4 regions of the Ensifer sp. VA4 genome follow, and region 2 is predicted to be linked to each of the others. Evidence: predicted binding sites of a transcription regulator. Region 2 holds the regulator's gene; each other region holds the start of a gene.
What was found. Region 2 encodes LexA, which represses DNA repair genes until DNA is damaged. Its sites were predicted from a motif close to TGTTCNNNNTGTGTTCNG; they were not measured.

Region 1: AC0C6X_RS10150 (FG-GAP repeat protein) is a predicted target of LexA. The motif match lies at 2,916-2,933, and genes of this name have one in related genera.
Region 3: recA (recombinase RecA) is a predicted target of LexA. The motif match lies at 1,903-1,920, and genes of this name have one in related genera.
Region 4: AC0C6X_RS21575 (ATP-dependent helicase) is a predicted target of LexA. The motif match lies at 2,133-2,150, and genes of this name have one in related genera.

Annotation. Positions count from the first base shown of each region.
Region 1 covers NZ_JBVQPO010000005.1:151,919-156,114, forward strand. Annotated here, with positions in the region: gene dnaE (DNA polymerase III subunit alpha) at 1-2,654, opposite strand, end outside; gene AC0C6X_RS10150 (FG-GAP repeat protein) at 3,070-3,642, shown strand; gene AC0C6X_RS10155 (DUF5680 domain-containing protein) at 3,723-4,190, shown strand.
Region 2 covers NZ_JBVQPO010000006.1:313,382-317,577, reverse strand. Annotated here, with positions in the region: gene AC0C6X_RS12900 (acyltransferase family protein) at 21-1,103, shown strand; gene lexA (transcriptional repressor LexA) at 1,579-2,307, opposite strand; gene AC0C6X_RS12890 (hypothetical protein) at 2,625-2,921, opposite strand; tRNA gene AC0C6X_RS12885 (tRNA-Ser) at 3,155-3,244, opposite strand; gene AC0C6X_RS12880 (septal ring lytic transglycosylase RlpA family protein) at 3,558-4,196, shown strand, end outside.
Region 3 covers NZ_JBVQPO010000006.1:166,752-170,947, reverse strand. Annotated here, with positions in the region: gene alaS (alanine--tRNA ligase) at 1-527, opposite strand, end outside; gene recA (recombinase RecA) at 756-1,844, opposite strand; gene AC0C6X_RS12210 (carbohydrate kinase family protein) at 2,166-3,113, shown strand; gene AC0C6X_RS12205 (pseudouridine-5'-phosphate glycosidase) at 3,145-4,074, shown strand.
Region 4 covers NZ_JBVQPO010000012.1:143,827-148,022, forward strand. Annotated here, with positions in the region: gene AC0C6X_RS21575 (ATP-dependent helicase) at 1-2,090, opposite strand, end outside; gene AC0C6X_RS21580 (carboxymuconolactone decarboxylase family protein) at 2,279-2,686, opposite strand; gene AC0C6X_RS21585 (cyclase family protein) at 2,744-3,565, opposite strand; gene AC0C6X_RS21590 (efflux RND transporter periplasmic adaptor subunit) at 3,874-4,196, shown strand, end outside.

The DNA.
Region 1 (4,196 bases), on a different contig from region 2:
TCGATCCTGAGGCAGAAGTCCTCGAGACTCGCGAAGGGGCGGTCGCCGCGCACCTCGACGATATGCTCGACCGCGGATTCGCCCACGCCCTTGATCGCGGCGAGCGAATAATAGATGCGGCTTTCGCCCGTCTGGAAATGCCGGAACGAGGTCTGCACCGATGGCGCGATTACTTCAATGCCCAGCCGCTTCGCATCCTGGCGGAAGTCGTTGACCTTTTCCGTGTTGGACATGTCGAGCGTCATCGACGCCGCCAGAAACTCCACCGGATAGTGCGCCTTCATATAGGCGGTCTGGTAGGAGACAATCGCATAAGCCGCGGCATGCGACTTGTTGAAGCCGTAATTGGCGAACTTGGCGAGCAGGTCGAAAATCAGGTCCGCCTGCGGCTTCGACACGTCATTCTTGACAGCGCCGTCGACGAAGCGGGCACGCTGCTTGTCCATTTCCTCCTTGATCTTCTTACCCATGGCGCGGCGCAGAAGATCGGCCTCGCCGAGCGAATAGCCTGAGAGCACCTGGGCGATCTGCATCACCTGCTCCTGGTAGACGATAACGCCCTGCGTTTCCTTGAGCAGATGGTCGATCTTCGGATGGATCGATTCGACCTCTTCCTCGCCATGCTTGCGGGCATTGTAGACCGGGATGTTCTCCATCGGGCCCGGGCGGTAGAGCGCCACGAGCGCGATGATGTCCTCGATGCAGTCGGGCCGCATGCCGATCAGCGCCTTGCGCATGCCGGCGCTTTCCACCTGGAACACGCCGACGGTCTCGCCGCGCGACAGCATTTCGTAGGTCTTCGGATCGTCGAGCGGAATGCTCGCGAGATCGACTTCGATACCGCGCTGCTTCACGAAATCGACCGCAACCTTCAGAACGGTGAGCGTCTTCAGGCCGAGGAAGTCGAACTTGACGAGGCCCGCCTGTTCCACCCACTTCATGTTGAACTGGGTGACCGGCATGTCGGAGCGCGGATCGCGATACATCGGTACGAGCTGCGACAGCGGCCGGTCGCCGATCACGATGCCGGCGGCGTGGGTCGAGGCGTGACGGTAGAGGCCTTCGATCTTCTGGGCGATATCGAGAAGGCGGGCGACCACCGGCTCCTTCTCGGCTTCCTCCTGCAGGCGCGGCTCCTCCTCGATCGCCTTGGAGAGCGGCGTCGGATTGGCCGGATTGTTCGGCACCAGCTTGCAGATCTTGTCGACCTGGCCATAGGGCATTTCAAGCACGCGGCCGACGTCGCGCAGTGCGGCGCGCGCCTGCAGCGAACCGAAGGTGATGATCTGCGCCACCTGCTCGCGGCCATATTTGCGCTGCACGTAACGGATCACCTCTTCGCGCCGATCCTGGCAGAAGTCGATGTCGAAGTCGGGCATCGAGACGCGTTCAGGATTGAGGAAGCGTTCGAACAGCAGCGAGAAGCGCATCGGATCGACGTCGGTGATCGTCAGCGCATAGGCAACCAGTGATCCTGCACCCGAGCCGCGGCCCGGCCCGACGGGAATATCGTGCTGCTTCGCCCATTTGATGAAGTCGGCAACGATCAGGAAGTAACCGGGAAACTTCATGCGCTCGATAACACTGAGCTCGAAGGCCAGGCGCTCGCGATATTCCTGCTCGCTATAGCCGGGCGCCATGCCAAGCTTGGCGAGACGCTGTTCGAGCCCCTCCTCCGCCTGTCGGCGCAACTCGGCCGCCTCCGCGCGCTCGGCCTCTTCCGGATCCGCGGTGGCGCCGGTAAAGCGCGGCAGGATCGGTCCGCGGGTCTTCAGCATGAAGGAGCAGCGCCGTGCGATCTCGACGGTGTTTTCCAGCGCCTCGGGCAGATCGGCAAAAAGCGCCGCCATTTCCTTGCGGCTCTTGAGATAGTGGTCCGGCGTCAGGCGGAAGCGGCTGTCGTCCGAAACCATGGCGTTGTGTGCCACCGCCATCAGGGCGTCATGGGCATCGTAGTCGGACGGCGACGGGAAGAAGGCCTCGTTGGTGGCAACAAGGGGAATGTCGAACTTGTAGGCAAGGTCGATCATCCGGCTCTCGTGGCGCCGGTCGTAGCCTCCGTGCCGCTGCAATTCGATATAGAGACGATCGCCAAAGAGATCATGCAAGGTTTCAAGGCGCGCCTCGGCCAGCGCCGTCGAGCCAGTCTTCAGGGCCAAGTCCACCGGACCGCCGGACGCGCCGGTCAACGCGATCAATCCGTCCGTACCGTTTTCGGCAAGCCAAGAACGCGTGATCCGGGTCGCCTGATTGCCCTCGCCGCTGAGATAGGCTCGACTCACCAAGTCGACGAGCCGCGTGTAGCCGTCATCCGTCGCAGCGATCAGGACGATTGATGGCAGCTTCGCGAGTTGTTGCGTGTGGCCGCGCCGTTCGCCATCCGCCTCGTCTTCCATGTCGATGGAAAGCTGGCAGCCGGTAATCGGTTGCAGTCCATCGCCGGCTGCTTTCTGCGAAAACTCGAGCGCGGCAAAGAGATTGTTGGTGTCGGCGATCCCGATCGCCGGCTGATTATCGGCAACCGCCTTGCCGATGACCTTCTTCAGCGGCAGAGCGCCTTCGAGCAGGGAGAAGGCCGAATGAACACGCAGATGTACAAACTGCGGGTCCGTACCAAGCGCCTCGCTCGATGCTGCTTTGCCGTCGTCTGCCATTGTTCGCACCCTGATTCCTGTCCGGTCGGCAGGATATCCCGCTTATCACCCGACATGTCCAGTTTCACCTGACACGTCATCCCCCTTATTCAATCCCGGGGGCGGAAATTGGGAGGTGGGTGGGACGAAATGTCAGCGCTCCTCAGAGGCCGAGCGCGATGAAAGAGATGCTTGCGATGAAAAGGCTCATCGAAGCGAAGGCGGCGAGGTCACGAACAAAATCAGTCATAACATGGCTCCTTTTCCGTTATGTTTTTACTTTGTTCCATTTTTGTTCACTCGTCAAGCGATGCACAGGCGTTCTATTCACGATGGTTAACACGGCAGGCGAATGCCGGTTAACCGGTAAGGAAGCCGCTTGAGGAACGCGCCCCGCCCGCCTATCAAGAGGAACAACCAAGCGGAGCGTTTCGACATGCATGCACGCCTGATTCTACTCTTGCTGTTCCTGTTTCCGGCGGTCGCCTCCGCGACGGAAACGATCGACCCTGCCCGGATTGTCTCCGCCGCAACCGGCGACTGGGATAAGGACGGAGATACGGATCTCGCCCTGATCGTGCGGCCCGCCGAGGGCAGCGACGACGACAACGGCGTCTATGTTTACCTCACAGGCGACAACGGCGCGCTCGGTTTGAAGTCGGTCATCCCGAACAAGATTTGGGGTCAGTTCGATCTTGCCGGGCAAGCGCCTTCGGTCGAGGCGTTGCCGAACGGTTCGTTGATCATCACCAGCCACAACGACGCCATAGGCCGTGACCGCTGGGAACAGAAATTGACGGTGGCATACCGCAACTTCGACTTCGTGGTCGCAGGTTACACCTACTCGTCCTACGATACGCTCGCCCCCGACAACACCGCCCAATGCGACCTCAACGTGCTGACGGGCAAGGGCAAGGCCAACGACAAGCCCATTGCCGTGAAAGGCGAACTCGTCCTCCTCAAGGACTGGCACGACGATCGCGGGCAGAAGGCTTGCGGCATTCAATAACCAGCCATTCGTTCCCTTTATGTTCTTTACAGCTCTCGTGCATTGCGGCATCTTGAGTTCGGAACAGATAGGGAACGATCATGACCGAACTCAAGGGACTCACGGACTTCATCGTAGAGGCCAAAGCCAATGCCTATGTGGGCGGCGGCATGATGCGTGCTTCTTCGCGTCCGGGCTCCCACGACATCGGTTACGAACGTGATCGCTGGCGCTATCTCGACAGCTATTTCGGTGGGACTGACTTTGCCGGACAGGAGACCGTCTGGCAGGGGGAGGAACCCCGCTGGGCAATGAACTACTTCGGCCGCATCATCCGCCCCGATCTCATCGATGGAGAGAAGGCCGGGCTTGTCATCAAGGCTGCGCTGCAGGCGATGTATCAGGAAAAGCGGCACTTCCTCGGCGGCATGGAGTTTCGGCATGCGCATGGCTACTATATCGATAGTAGCCGTGGTGACACCGCACATTTTTCCGGCCACGAAGTCATCTTCGTCGATGGCGAGGAAGCTTACGAACTCGACTATCGCGGCGGTCTGATCAGGCGTTAAGAGCAA
Region 2 (4,196 bases):
ATTCGGAGCGGGGCGGACGAGTGCAATCGTCTTCAGAGCAATACTTTGAAAAGCTGGATCACGTGCGAGCATTCGCCGCCTTCATGGTGTTCACTTGGCACTTCATCCATGCCGGCGGGGTCCCAGTAAATTACGTCCCGGCCTTGCCGCTGCTCTCATTGCTTGAGGAAGGCCATACGGGCGTTTCGCTATTCATGACGCTGAGCGGGTACCTGTTCGCCAAGCTGCTGGACGGCAGGCAGATCGACTATAAGAGCTTCCTGTGGAACCGAGCCCTTCGTCTGCTGCCTTTGTTGACGGTCGCACTGCTGCTGCAGGCGGCAGCCTGGATTGCCAACGGATCCTCGGTTCAAGCAGTCGCGACACAGATCGCGCTTGGAAGCATACTTCCAAGGTGGCCGAACGGTGCTTGGAGCATCGCCGTAGAATGGCACTTCTATCTGATCCTTCCCGCAATTCTCTTCCTGCGGCGATTGGTGGCCTTGATCCTGATCTTTACGGCGGTCGTGTTGCGCCTGAGCCTGTTTATAACCGGCTGGGAAATCCATCCAACCGCGTACTGGACAATCATCGGTCACTTCGACCAGTTCGTTGCCGGGATATATGTCTGGTATCTCTTCCGAGGTGAACGCGTGCGGCCCTTGGCAGTCCTTGCGGTCGCCATGGCGTTCGTCACCTTCTACCACTGGTTCAACATCAGCGGCGGTTTCTATGGGCCTCAAGCATCGCCCGTATGGATCTATCTTCCCGCCGCCGAGGCCGCGTTCTACGCCGTGATGATCGCCGCCTACGACGGATCGAAATTGAGTTTGCCTAAACGGCTATCGGCCTCGATTTCCTTCGTAGGCACGGTCTCCTATTCGATCTACCTGCTTCACTTTTGGTACTATGGCCCCGCTGCAAAAATGGTGACGCAGTATCTTGGTCTTCTGCCCTTTGGGCTTTCGCTTCTGTGTTCCCTGCTGGCTTTTGTGCTGTTCCTGCCGATCGCAGCACTCAGCTACCGATGCATCGAACAGCCGTTCTTGAAGCTCCGTACGAGATACGCGAGGCGTGGCCCTCATTTTAGGCCGGAGAACTCTTATACGGGTGCCCTGCGCTGAGATTCCCGGTCAGCCCCCACTTGTGGGCCAGAAAGCCCTCGACCTCCGGTCAGACTGTGATTGCTGGGCGTTGGTGAAGATGGCCTCGGCACTAAAGCAGGCGAGCCATGCAACCGCTGTAGTGGTCCGAGATTCCCGAGAACTGGCGAGGACGTAAACCCGACGGTACTGCTGCTCGTCGAGAAGAAGGATGCCCGTCGAGCATCATAGCCCAATCGCTGGCCGGGCTATAAACGCCCACGATGCGCCAAGAAGCCAGTGAAGGCGACGGATTGCCTGCGGTTTTCCGCGCCATAGACCCGAAGCCGTCATATACGACGCCATCCGAGAGTGACAGGCGGCGCTCCAACTCGACTGGGAGCCAAACCTCCCAGGCCGTTTGCCGGACCCTATACAAGATACGCAGACGCCGCCGATGTCCCGGAGAAGATATTGGGCAGCGAAAGGAGCTGCCGTTCCAGATCTTGTCCGGATGTCAGTGGTAGCGGCGGATCAGTCCGACGAGCTTGCCCTGGATCTTCACCCGATCGGGTCCGAAAATCCGTGTCTCGTAGGCGGGATTGGCGGCTTCGAGCGCAATCGACGCGCCCTTGCGCCGGAAGCGCTTCAGCGTCGCTTCCTCATCGTCCACGAGCGCCACGACAATATCGCCGGGATTGGCCGTGTTGCCATTGCGGATGATCACCGTGTCGCCGTCGAAGATGCCGGCTTCGATCATCGAGTCGCCCTTGACTTCGAGGGCGTAGTGTTCGCCGTTGCCGAGCATGTCGAGCGGAACGGTGATGTCATGCGTGTTGTTCTGGATGGCCGAGATCGGCACACCTGCAGCGATGCGGCCCATGACCGGCACGGACACCGAAGCGTTTTCAGCCGCTGGCGCCGGCTTTGGCAGTGCAGCAGGGGGAGGTGCTGCCGGTTTGCCGAGGCTTCCCTCGATCACGCTCGGGGAGAAGCCGCGGCGCGGCTGCTGCTGCTGGATGGATGCGTAGGCTTCCGGGAGCTTGATGACCTCGAGCGCACGGGCCCGGTTCGGCAGACGGCGAATGAACCCGCGTTCTTCGAGCGCCGTGATCAAGCGGTGGATGCCGGATTTCGACGCCAGCTCGAGCGCATCCTTCATTTCATCGAATGATGGCGGGACGCCCGACTCCTTCATGCGTTCGTGAATGAACAGAAGCAATTCCTGTTGCTTGCGGGTCAGCATGGCACGTCGCTCCAGAAGCGTGAAACAAATCAAGAACAGACACTATCTGTTCCATATGTGTTCTGCAAGTGCCTAAAATTCCGTGAATTCAGGCAATTGACGCGTCTGCGCGTATCAATCGGTCACTTTTACGGGAGCAAAGCGGGTTTGAGTGCGCGAAATAGGGCCTGCGGCGTGGCGCATGGCGAGACCGTGAGGTTGATTCGAACGATTCGTGATCGTTTTCGTGGAGCAGGCGAGCTGATCCGGTGTTCAGGTGGAATCGCTGTAAGCGGAAGGTACTAAAGCGACGTGCGTTCATCCGAACGCTCTTCGCTTTAGGCCGGCTGCGTGCTGGAGCAGGCGTCTTCGAATTCCTTCACCGTCTCGGGGGTGTTGTCTTCGGGAAGCACGGCGTCCGCCGCATCGGTCGCAACAGCTGTGTCGCCGTCATAGACGAACGACTGGATGTAGAACGCAATCGCGCCCTTCCACACTTTGCGTCCGTCGATCTGATGGCAGGGAACGGCGGTTTCGAAATCGGTCTGCAGTTCGTCAACCGTGGCGGCGCTGAGCTTGATGTCAGGCATATTGGGCGATGCGACTATCGAAGCGAGGAGGAGGGCGGCGAGCACGGTGATCGTCCACTTTGATGCAAGGGTGGGACTACGGGGCGGTTAACGATGTGAACCGCGCTTTCGTTCCGGTGTCCAGCAAGCCTGGCGATCACTCTGACGTGTTCAACAGCTCTTTGAGTGTAAGCTGTGGCTGTTTTACGTCACGTGCCCGACGCGCAAAGGCCGCAGGGCTTTGCAGCAGCGGCGCGCTGCGGCAAGGGGGGCGGCGTCAGCGTATTTCCAAGGGGGAATGGCGGACAGGGTGGGATTCGAACCCACGGTACGGTTTCCCGTACGCTGGTTTTCAAGACCAGAGCCTTAAACCACTCGGCCACCTGTCCTTGCCTGAAGCCGGCAGCTAACGGCTTTCGGGCACGGCGTTATTGCGCGAAGCTCCGTCGCTTTGCAAGATTTAAGATGCATCGCCGAAGGATTTTCTCGGTGGCCCGGTATTAGAGCGCGGGCCCGCTCTGCCGGTAACCATCTGTAAACCATAACGCATGAAATCCGGCGTTGATCTGTGGATGAGTTCGCATTTTTGCCGTGTTGCTGTCATGTTTGATCGACTGTTCCGTTTCGGGACGCCGAGATTTCCGCTGGGGGCATGAGCGGAAGGTTTCGAGTACGGCTTATTCGATCGATGTTGTGGGACAGATGACATCCAGTAAAAATGCGGCATATCTGGTCAAGGGACTGCGCCTTGCGGCAGTCCCCATGCTGTGCGTAACGCTTGCGGCCTGCGGATCCACGTCGAGCATCAAGAAGTCCAAGTCGCGCAGCAAGGAATACTTCGCCGAATCCGTTTATGGCGTGAAGGCGAGCCCGCGCGTTGCGACTGGAAACAGTATTCCGAAGGGCGGCGGACGTTACCAGGTCGGCAAGGCCTATCAAGTCAAGGGCAAGTGGTATCAGCCGAAGGAGGACTTCGGCTACAACAAGACCGGTGTCGCCTCCTGGTATGGCTCGGCGTTTCACGGCCGCCTGACTGCCAACGGCGAGGTCTACGACAAGGCGCACCTGTCCGCCGCGCACCCGACATTCCCGCTGCCGAGCTATGCGCGCGTCACCAATATGGAAAATGGCGCGTCGGTGATCGTGCGCGTCAACGACCGTGGCCCCTATGAATACGGCCGCATCATCGACGTTTCCTCGAAGACGGCCGACATGCTCGACATCAAGCGCAAGGGCAGCGCGAAAGTGCGCGTACAATATGTCGGCCGCGCGCCGCTTGAAGGCAACGACATGCCCTATCTGATGGCTTCCTATGTCCAGAAGGGCGAACGGGGCCCGAGC
Region 3 (4,196 bases), 150 kb from region 2:
AAGATTTCCGAGCACGGGCCGCAGGGGCCGGTATCGCCCATGGCCCAGAAATTGTCGCTGGTCGGAATGCGGATGATGCGGTCGTCGGAGAAGCCGGCGATTTTCTTCCAGAGGCCGAAGGCTTCGTCGTCGGTGTGGTAGACGGTGACCAGCAGGCGCTTGGCGTCGAGACCGTATTCCTTGGTGATCAGGTTCCAGGCAAGCTCGATCGCGCGCTCCTTGAAATAGTCGCCGAAGGAGAAGTTGCCGAGCATTTCGAAGAAGGTGTGATGGCGCGCGGTGTAGCCGACATTGTCGAGGTCGTTGTGCTTGCCGCCGGCGCGCACGCATTTCTGCGCGGTCACCGCCGTCGAATAGGGACGCTGCTCCAGCCCGGTGAAGACGTTCTTGAACTGCACCATGCCGGCATTGGTGAACATCAATGTCGGGTCGTTGCGCGGCACCAACGGGCTCGACGACACGACCTCATGACCGTTCCTGCGGAAATAGTCGAGAAAGGTCGACCGGATTTCATTCACGCCGCTCATCTTGCGTCCTATTCTTAGCACCAATTCCGGCCCGGCCGCGGCCATCGCCGCGCCATCAGCCGTTGTCCTTAAACCCCGCAGCCACCCTTGATGGCTGCGCCCTCCAACGCCCTCGGTCGCCGGAACCAAAGGCTTTTATCGTTCACGTACCATACTGTCCAGACGGCAGCAAAAACCGGCCGCCATGGGACGACCGGTTTCCAGGCAGCTTCCGTGGGCCGCAGCGGCTTACGCTTCGGGAGCCTCGTCGCCGTCGTCCGCTTCCGGGCCGCCGTTTTCGAGGAACCGATCGGCGATCAGGCCGGCGTTCTGGCGAAGCGCCATCTCGATCTCGCGGGCGAGATCCGGATTGTCGCGCAGGAACAGCTTGGCATTTTCACGGCCCTGGCCGAGGCGCTGGCTGTTGTAGGAGAACCAGGCGCCCGACTTCTCGACGATGCCGGCCTTGACGCCGAGGTCGACGAGTTCGCCGGTTTTCGATACGCCTTCACCATACATGATGTCGAATTCGACCTGCTTGAAGGGGGGCGCCATCTTGTTCTTGACGACCTTGACACGGGTCTGGTTGCCGACGACCTCTTCGCGCTCCTTGACCGAGCCGATGCGGCGGATGTCGAGGCGAACCGAAGCGTAGAACTTCAGCGCGTTGCCGCCGGTGGTGGTTTCCGGCGAACCGAACATAACGCCGATCTTCATGCGGATCTGGTTGATGAAGATGACCATGCAGTTCGACTTGGAGATCGAAGCGGTCAGCTTGCGCAGCGCCTGGCTCATCAGACGGGCCTGCATGCCCGGCAGGTTGTCGCCCATTTCGCCTTCGATTTCGGCGCGCGGCACGAGCGCTGCAACCGAGTCGACGACGAGAACGTCGATCGCGCCCGAGCGTACCAGCGTGTCGGTGATTTCCAGCGCCTGCTCACCGGTGTCCGGCTGCGAGATCAGGAGGTTTTCGAGATCGACGCCGAGCTTGCGGGCGTAAACCGGATCGAGCGCGTGTTCGGCGTCGACGAAGGCGCAGATGCCGCCCTTCTTCTGTGCTTCCGCGACGGTCTGCAACGCCAGCGTCGTCTTGCCCGAGCTTTCCGGGCCGTAGATTTCAATGATGCGGCCCTTCGGCAGGCCGCCGATGCCGAGCGCGATATCGAGGCTCAACGAACCCGTCGAGACGGTTTCGATCTCGATGATGCTGTCCTTCCCACCGAGCTTCATGATCGATCCCTTGCCGAACGACCGTTCGATCTGGGAAAGTGCCGCTTCAAGTGCCTTGCTTTTATCCACCGATTTGTCCTCTACGAGCCGCAAAGAGTTTTGTGCCATTTGGTCCACCTTTAGGTTATTGAAGCTACCGAGGCAATGAAGCCGCCGCAGGAGTTTTTGTACATGTTTTGTTCCGTATTTGCAACCGCAGGGCAACACATTGAAAAACAACCATTATCTTTGTTTCGTTCTTTTCATGTTCACGGATTGAAACCATAGGTTCTGAAATGCGCGCGCCACGCCTTCGAACCCGCCCGGCGAGGCTGAGCCGATTCGCCTGAGACGGAGACGTCGGGCGCATCCGGCCCTTGGAATTCGCGCCTCGGCCATTGCAGAAAGCCAACAGATTTTTCGGCCGATGGGCCAAGCAGAGGAATATTCATGACGGAAGCTGAAATCGCCGTCTTCGGCGGCGCGCACATCGACAGGCGCGGCCGCATATCGGGCGCGACCGCACCGGGCTCCAGCAATCCCGGCACCTGGTTCGAGGAGGCCGGCGGCGGCGGCTTCAACGCGGCCCGCAACCTCGCTCGCCTTGGCCACGGGGTGCGTATGATCAGCACCCGCGGCGGCGATGCCGCCGGCGAGATGGTGACGGCGGCGGCCGCCGCTGCCGGCGTCATCGACAGCCCCCTCACCTTTCTCGATCGCCAGACGCCGAGCTACACGGCAATCCTCGAAAACGACGGCAACCTGGTCATCGCGCTCGCGGACATGGAGCTCTACCGGCTGTTTTCGCCGCGGCAATTGCAGCGCCGCGCGTTCCGCGACGTCATCGCCGCCAGCAAGCTCGTGCTCACGGACGCCAACCTGCCGGAAGAAACGATCACGGCGCTCGCCCAGTCGGCCGCCGGCAACGGACGCCTCGTCGCCGGCATTGCCGTGTCGCCGGCCAAGGTCATCCGCTACCGGCCGTGCCTCCCGCATCTCTCGTTCCTGTTCATGAACGAAGCCGAGGCTCGGGCGCTGACCGGCAAGGATACGGCCGAGGCGGAGGAATGGCCGTCGTTGCTGAGAAACGCGGGTCTCAAGGGCGGTGTCGTGACGCGCGGCGGCCGCGCGGTCGTCGCTTTTGACGCCGATGGCGCCTGCGTCGCCGTTCCGCCGGCGCTCCCGGCACTTGCCGATGTCACCGGTGCAGGCGATGCGCTTGCCTCCGGCTTCCTTTCCGCACGCCTCGCCGGCCGCAATCTTGCCGAGTGCCTGCGGCACGGCATCGCAGCCGCCGGAATCACGTTGCGCTCTCCCTTGGCCGCATCCGAAGAGATGTCCGCGGCCAATCTCGAACAGGCGCTGGCCCTTGTGTCCGCGCCCCAAATGCTGTCATGACACTTGCCAGCAGAACTCCCAAGGAACGACCATGACCAAACCCGCTTCCCCCTCCCTGCCGATGGAATTTTCCGACGAGGTCGCCGCCGCCAAGGCGCGTGGCGCGCCGATCGTGGCGCTGGAATCGACCATCATCACCCATGGCATGCCCTATCCGGGCAATCTGAACATGGCCCGCAGCGTCGAAGCGATCATCCGCGAACAGGGTGCCGTGCCGGCAACGATCGCCGTCATCCATGGCGTGCTGCACATCGGCCTCGATGACGCCAAGCTCGAAGAACTGGCGAAGACGCAAGGGGCGATGAAGGTCTCGCGCGCCGACCTCGCCTTCGCGATCGCCGAACGCCGCACCGGCGCGACCACCGTCGCCGCGACGATGATTGCAGCCGCCCGCGCCGGCATCCGCGTCTTTGCGACCGGCGGCATCGGTGGCGTGCACCGCGGAGCCGAACTCTCGTTCGACATCTCCGCCGACCTCGATGAGCTCGCCCGCACCGCCGTCATCGTCGTCTGCGCCGGCGCCAAGGCGATCCTCGACATTCCGAAGACGCTCGAAGTGCTCGAAACCCGCGGCGTCCCCGTCGTCACCTATGACAGCGAAATCTTCCCGGCCTTCTGGTCGCGCGATTCCGGCCTCAAGAGCCCGCTGATGCTGAACAGCCCGGCGGCGATCGCAAACTTCCAGAACATGCGCGAACTGCTCGGTGTCGACGGCGGCATGCTGGTCGCCAATCCGGTCCCGGCGGAAAGCGAAATCCCGCGCGAGGAAATGGAAATCTACATCGCCCGCGCGCTCGACAATGCCGAGAGCGACGAGATCACCGGCAAGGCCGTCACGCCTTACCTGCTCGACAATCTCTTCCACATGACCGAAGGCCGCAGCCTCGAGACCAACATCGCGCTGGTCGAGAACAATGCGCGCCTCGCCGGCGAGATCGCGGTCGCGTTGAACGCCAAGTAATTCCCCTCCGCAAAGACGCGGATAAATTGAAAAGCCCGGCACGCAAGCGCCGGGCTTTTACATTGGCGATTAACGGCGGGAGCACCCATCGATCCGGACCGTCTCCCTTGGATCTGCGGCCC
Region 4 (4,196 bases), on a different contig from region 2:
CGGGTGATGCCGACATAGGCGAGGCGGCGCTCTTCCTCCAGGCCGGCGCGGCCGCCTTCGTCGAGCGCGCGCTGGTGCGGGAAGAGGCCTTCCTCCCAGCCGGGCAGGAAGACCGTGTCGAACTCCAGACCCTTGGCCGAGTGCAGCGTCATGATCGAGACGGCGTCGAGGTTCTCGTTCTGCTCGGCGTCCATGACGAGGGCGACATGCTCGAGGAAGCCGCGCATCGACTCGAAGGCTTCCATCGAGCGGATGAGTTCCTTCAGGTTTTCCAGCCGTCCCGGGGCTTCGGCCGTCTTGTCGGCCTGCCACATGGCGGTGTAGCCGCTCTCGTCGAGGATCTGCTCGGCAAGCTCGGTATGCACAGTCGTTTCCAGCAGGCTCTGCCAGCGGCGAAAATCGGTGACGACATCGAAGAGGGCCTTGCGCGCCTTCGGCTTCAGCTCGTCGGTCTCGATGATCTCGGAGGCCGCCGCGAGCATCGGGATATCGCGGGCGCGGGCATAGTCGTGCAGCGTGCGCACGGTGGTATCGCCCAGGCCGCGCTTCGGCGTGTTGATGATGCGCTCGAAGGCGAGGTCGTCGGCCGGCTGGCAGACGAGGCGGAAATAGGCCATGGCGTCGCGGATTTCGAGGCGCTCGTAGAAGCGCGGACCGCCGATGACGCGGTAGTTGAGGCCGAGCGTGACGAAGCGGTCTTCGAATTCGCGCATCTGGAACGAGGCGCGCACCAGGATCGCCATGTCGTTCAGATTGTGCTTCTGACGCTGAAGCTGCTCGATCTCCTCGCCGACGGCGCGGGCTTCCTCTTCGGAATCCCAGGCTGCATGCACCTGCACCTTCTCGTCATCCGGATTGGTGCGGTCGGTGAAGAGCGTCTTGCCAAGGCGGCCCTCATTGTGGGCGATCAGGTGACCGGCGGCACCGAGGATATGCTCGGTCGAGCGATAGTTGCGCTCGAGCTTGATGACCTTGGCGCCCGGGAAATCCTTCTCGAAGCGCAGGATGTTGTCCACCTCGGCGCCGCGCCAGCCATAGATCGACTGGTCGTCGTCGCCGACGCAGCAGATGTTGACGCTGGATTGCCCCTCACCCCGGCCCTCTCCCCGTTCTGACGGGGAGAGGGGGACCGTAGAGCGTGCCGCTTGTCCCTTCTCCCCGTCTTGCGGGGAGAAGGTGGCCGGCAGGCCGGATGAGGGGGAACCCGCAGGGGAGACCGGCTTGCGGCCTGGCCGCTGCGCCAAGAGCCGCAGCCACATGTACTGTGCCGTGTTGGTGTCCTGGTACTCGTCGACGAGGATATAGCGGAACTTGTCGTGATAGTCCTTCAGCACATCCGCATGCATGCGGAAGATGCGGATCGGGTGCAGGAGAAGGTCGCCGAAGTCGCAGGCGTTCAGCGTCAACAGCCGGTTCTGGTAGGCGGCGTAGAGCTCGCGGCCCTTGCCGTTGGCAAAGGCGCGAGCGTCACCCTCGGGGATCTGGGCGGGATCGAGCCCCTTGTTCTTCCAGCCGTCGATCATGCCGGCGAATTGCTTGGCCGGCCAGCGCTTGTCGTCGATGCCTTCGGCCTGGATGAGCTGCTTGATCAGCCGCACCACGTCGTCGGTGTCGAGAATGGTGAAATCGGAACGCAGGCCAACGAGCTCGGCGTGGCGGCGGAGCAGCTTGACGCCGATCGAGTGGAAGGTGCCGAGCCAGGGCATGCCTTCGACCGCATGGCCAACGAGCACGCCGATACGCTCCTTCATCTCGCGCGCCGCCTTGTTGGTGAAGGTCACGGCCAGGATCTGCGAGGGGAAGGCGCGGCCGGTGGAAAGGATATGGGCAATGCGGGTGGTGAGCACGCGGGTCTTGCCGGTGCCGGCACCGGCGAGCACGAGCACCGGACCATCAAGGGTTTCGACCGCTTCCGACTGTTCCGGATTGAGACCTGAGAGATAATCCGGGCGCGGCTGGGCGCGATCACGCGCCGCCATGGCGCGCGCGGCGATGCCGCCCGTGGCCGGGATACCTCCAGGGGCTGGCGGCTGCTTGCGCGGCGCCGGCTCCTCGTCGAAGAAAGGAATGTCGTCGAAACCACTCATCATGCGGCTCAATGTAGTGATTCGGTGGGGAAAGGCCAGAAAGGATGTTCTTCTTTTATTCCGTTTTCTGCGCCGGGCGCACCAAGCCTGTGGAAAGACAGGCGATTTCGAGACCGCTTATTCTCGGACGCTGTTTCGTTTCTCGCATGTCGTTATCGCAAAACCGCTGCAAACTTTTGCGCGACATCCTTTTAGTCGGCCGTTTTATCGAAGACGGCATCAACAGGCACCTGGAGCGCGGTGGCAAGCTGGTTGGTGCGGGCGGCGAGCGAGATCACCCGGAGCAGGTCCGCGTGCTGGGCATCGCTCATGCCTTTCGCCTTCGCTGCGGCCGTATGGGAATGGGCGCAGTAGCCGCAGCCATTGGTGACGGAGACGGCGATATAGAGCATCTCCTTTACCAGCGGATCGAGCGCAGAAGGTTCCGCCATCACCGCCTTGACGTCGCGCCAGGTCTGCTCCAGCAGATCCGGGTCGAAGGCGAGCCACAGCCACATATTGTTGATGAAATCGGATTTGCGCGTGGCGCGGATATCGTCGAACACCGCCTTGACGCGCGGGTTCTCTTCCGGGTTCTTCGGCGGAGTAACGGTGCTCATGGGCTTTCCTGCGTGGTGGTTGCCGGCGGCCTTGCGCCGCCGGATTGATGAGTGGGGTCAGGCAAGGGCAAAGACGCGCGCCGGGCCGCCGGTGCCGCCGCGGTGCTTCGGCGCACCGAGGATGAGCGTCGCGCCCTTCGCCGGCAGCTTGTCGAGATTGGCGGCGGCCTCGAGGCCCCAGCGGCCCTCGGGCAGCCAGGCATAATGCGTGGCGAAATCGGGCGAGGGGCCGTGGTCCAGCGAAAGCGTATCGACGGCGATGCCGGCGGCCTTGCTCTCTTCGATGAGATATTTCGCGGCCTCGACGTGAAAGCCGGGAAAATGCAGCTTGCCGCCGCCATCGGCATTGCGGAATTTCTCCGTGCCCACATGCGCGCCCCAGCCCGAGAGCATGGCGACGCAGGCGTTTTCCGGGATCTCGCCATTGGCGGCGATCCAGGTCTTGAGATCGTCGGGCGTCACCTGCGCGTCTGCGTCGCCGGATGCCTTTTCGCGGATATCGATGATGCAAAGCGGCACGACGAGCTTCTCCACCGGCAGTTCGGCGACGGAAAGGCCGTCGGCGGAAAAGTGCAGGGGCGCGTCGACATGGGTGCCCGTATGTTCGTTCACCCGCAGTTCGAACAGGTTGAACTTGTCCTTGGCGTAGTTGAACTTCTGTTCGCGGAAGAACTGCTGCTGGCCGAAGAAGGTCGGGAAATCCTCATGCAGTTCATGGGTGAGATCGGTGACGCTTGCATGTCCCTGCGCCAAGGCCGGGGGCGCAATGCCGGTGCTCGCGGCGGCGAGGCCGGCGGTTCCAACGGCAGCGGCTTTGAAGAAGCTGCGGCGCGAGAGCATGCGCTCCTTCACCGTTTCCATCACACAGGCATCGCACATCGTTCTAGCTCCCCTTCAAGAAACTGAAAAAACCAGCGGGCGAAACCGCTCGGAAAAAGCGGCCGGCGGTTGCAGGATAGCGCAGTCGAAGCCGCTGTAAATGCCGGCTCATGCAGCAAATTGCGCTTCACGGTGGAGACCACTCGCGCGTCATCATGCCGCCACCAAATTCGCTTTTATTACAATTGCGTAATGATGCCATTCCGTCATTGCCCCGACGCGCGCGAACAGGGATACTCCGCGCAATCGGAACGAACCGCCGGACGTGCCGCGCTGGGGCGTGTTTTTTGCTTTATCTGGAGATTTGAATGCGGGTTTGGAAACAGCTTGCGGTGAGCGCCGCTGTGCTTCTCGTGGGCGTGGCCGTCTGGGTGCGGTTCGTGCCTGGCGCGGGTGAAACGCTCGCCGCCATCGGCGTTTCTCATCCGCTAATCGATGCCCTGTCCAAGCCACAGACGGGCGGCGGCCAGGGTGGCGAACGCAATGGCGGGCGCGGCCAGGGCGGCGGCGCGATCCTGGTGATGGTTCGCCCGTCGGCAACCGCTGTCGTCAACGACCGGCTGAACGCCATCGGCAACGGCGAGGCAATCCATTCCGTCAGCGTCACGCCGACGGCGACCGGCAATCTCAC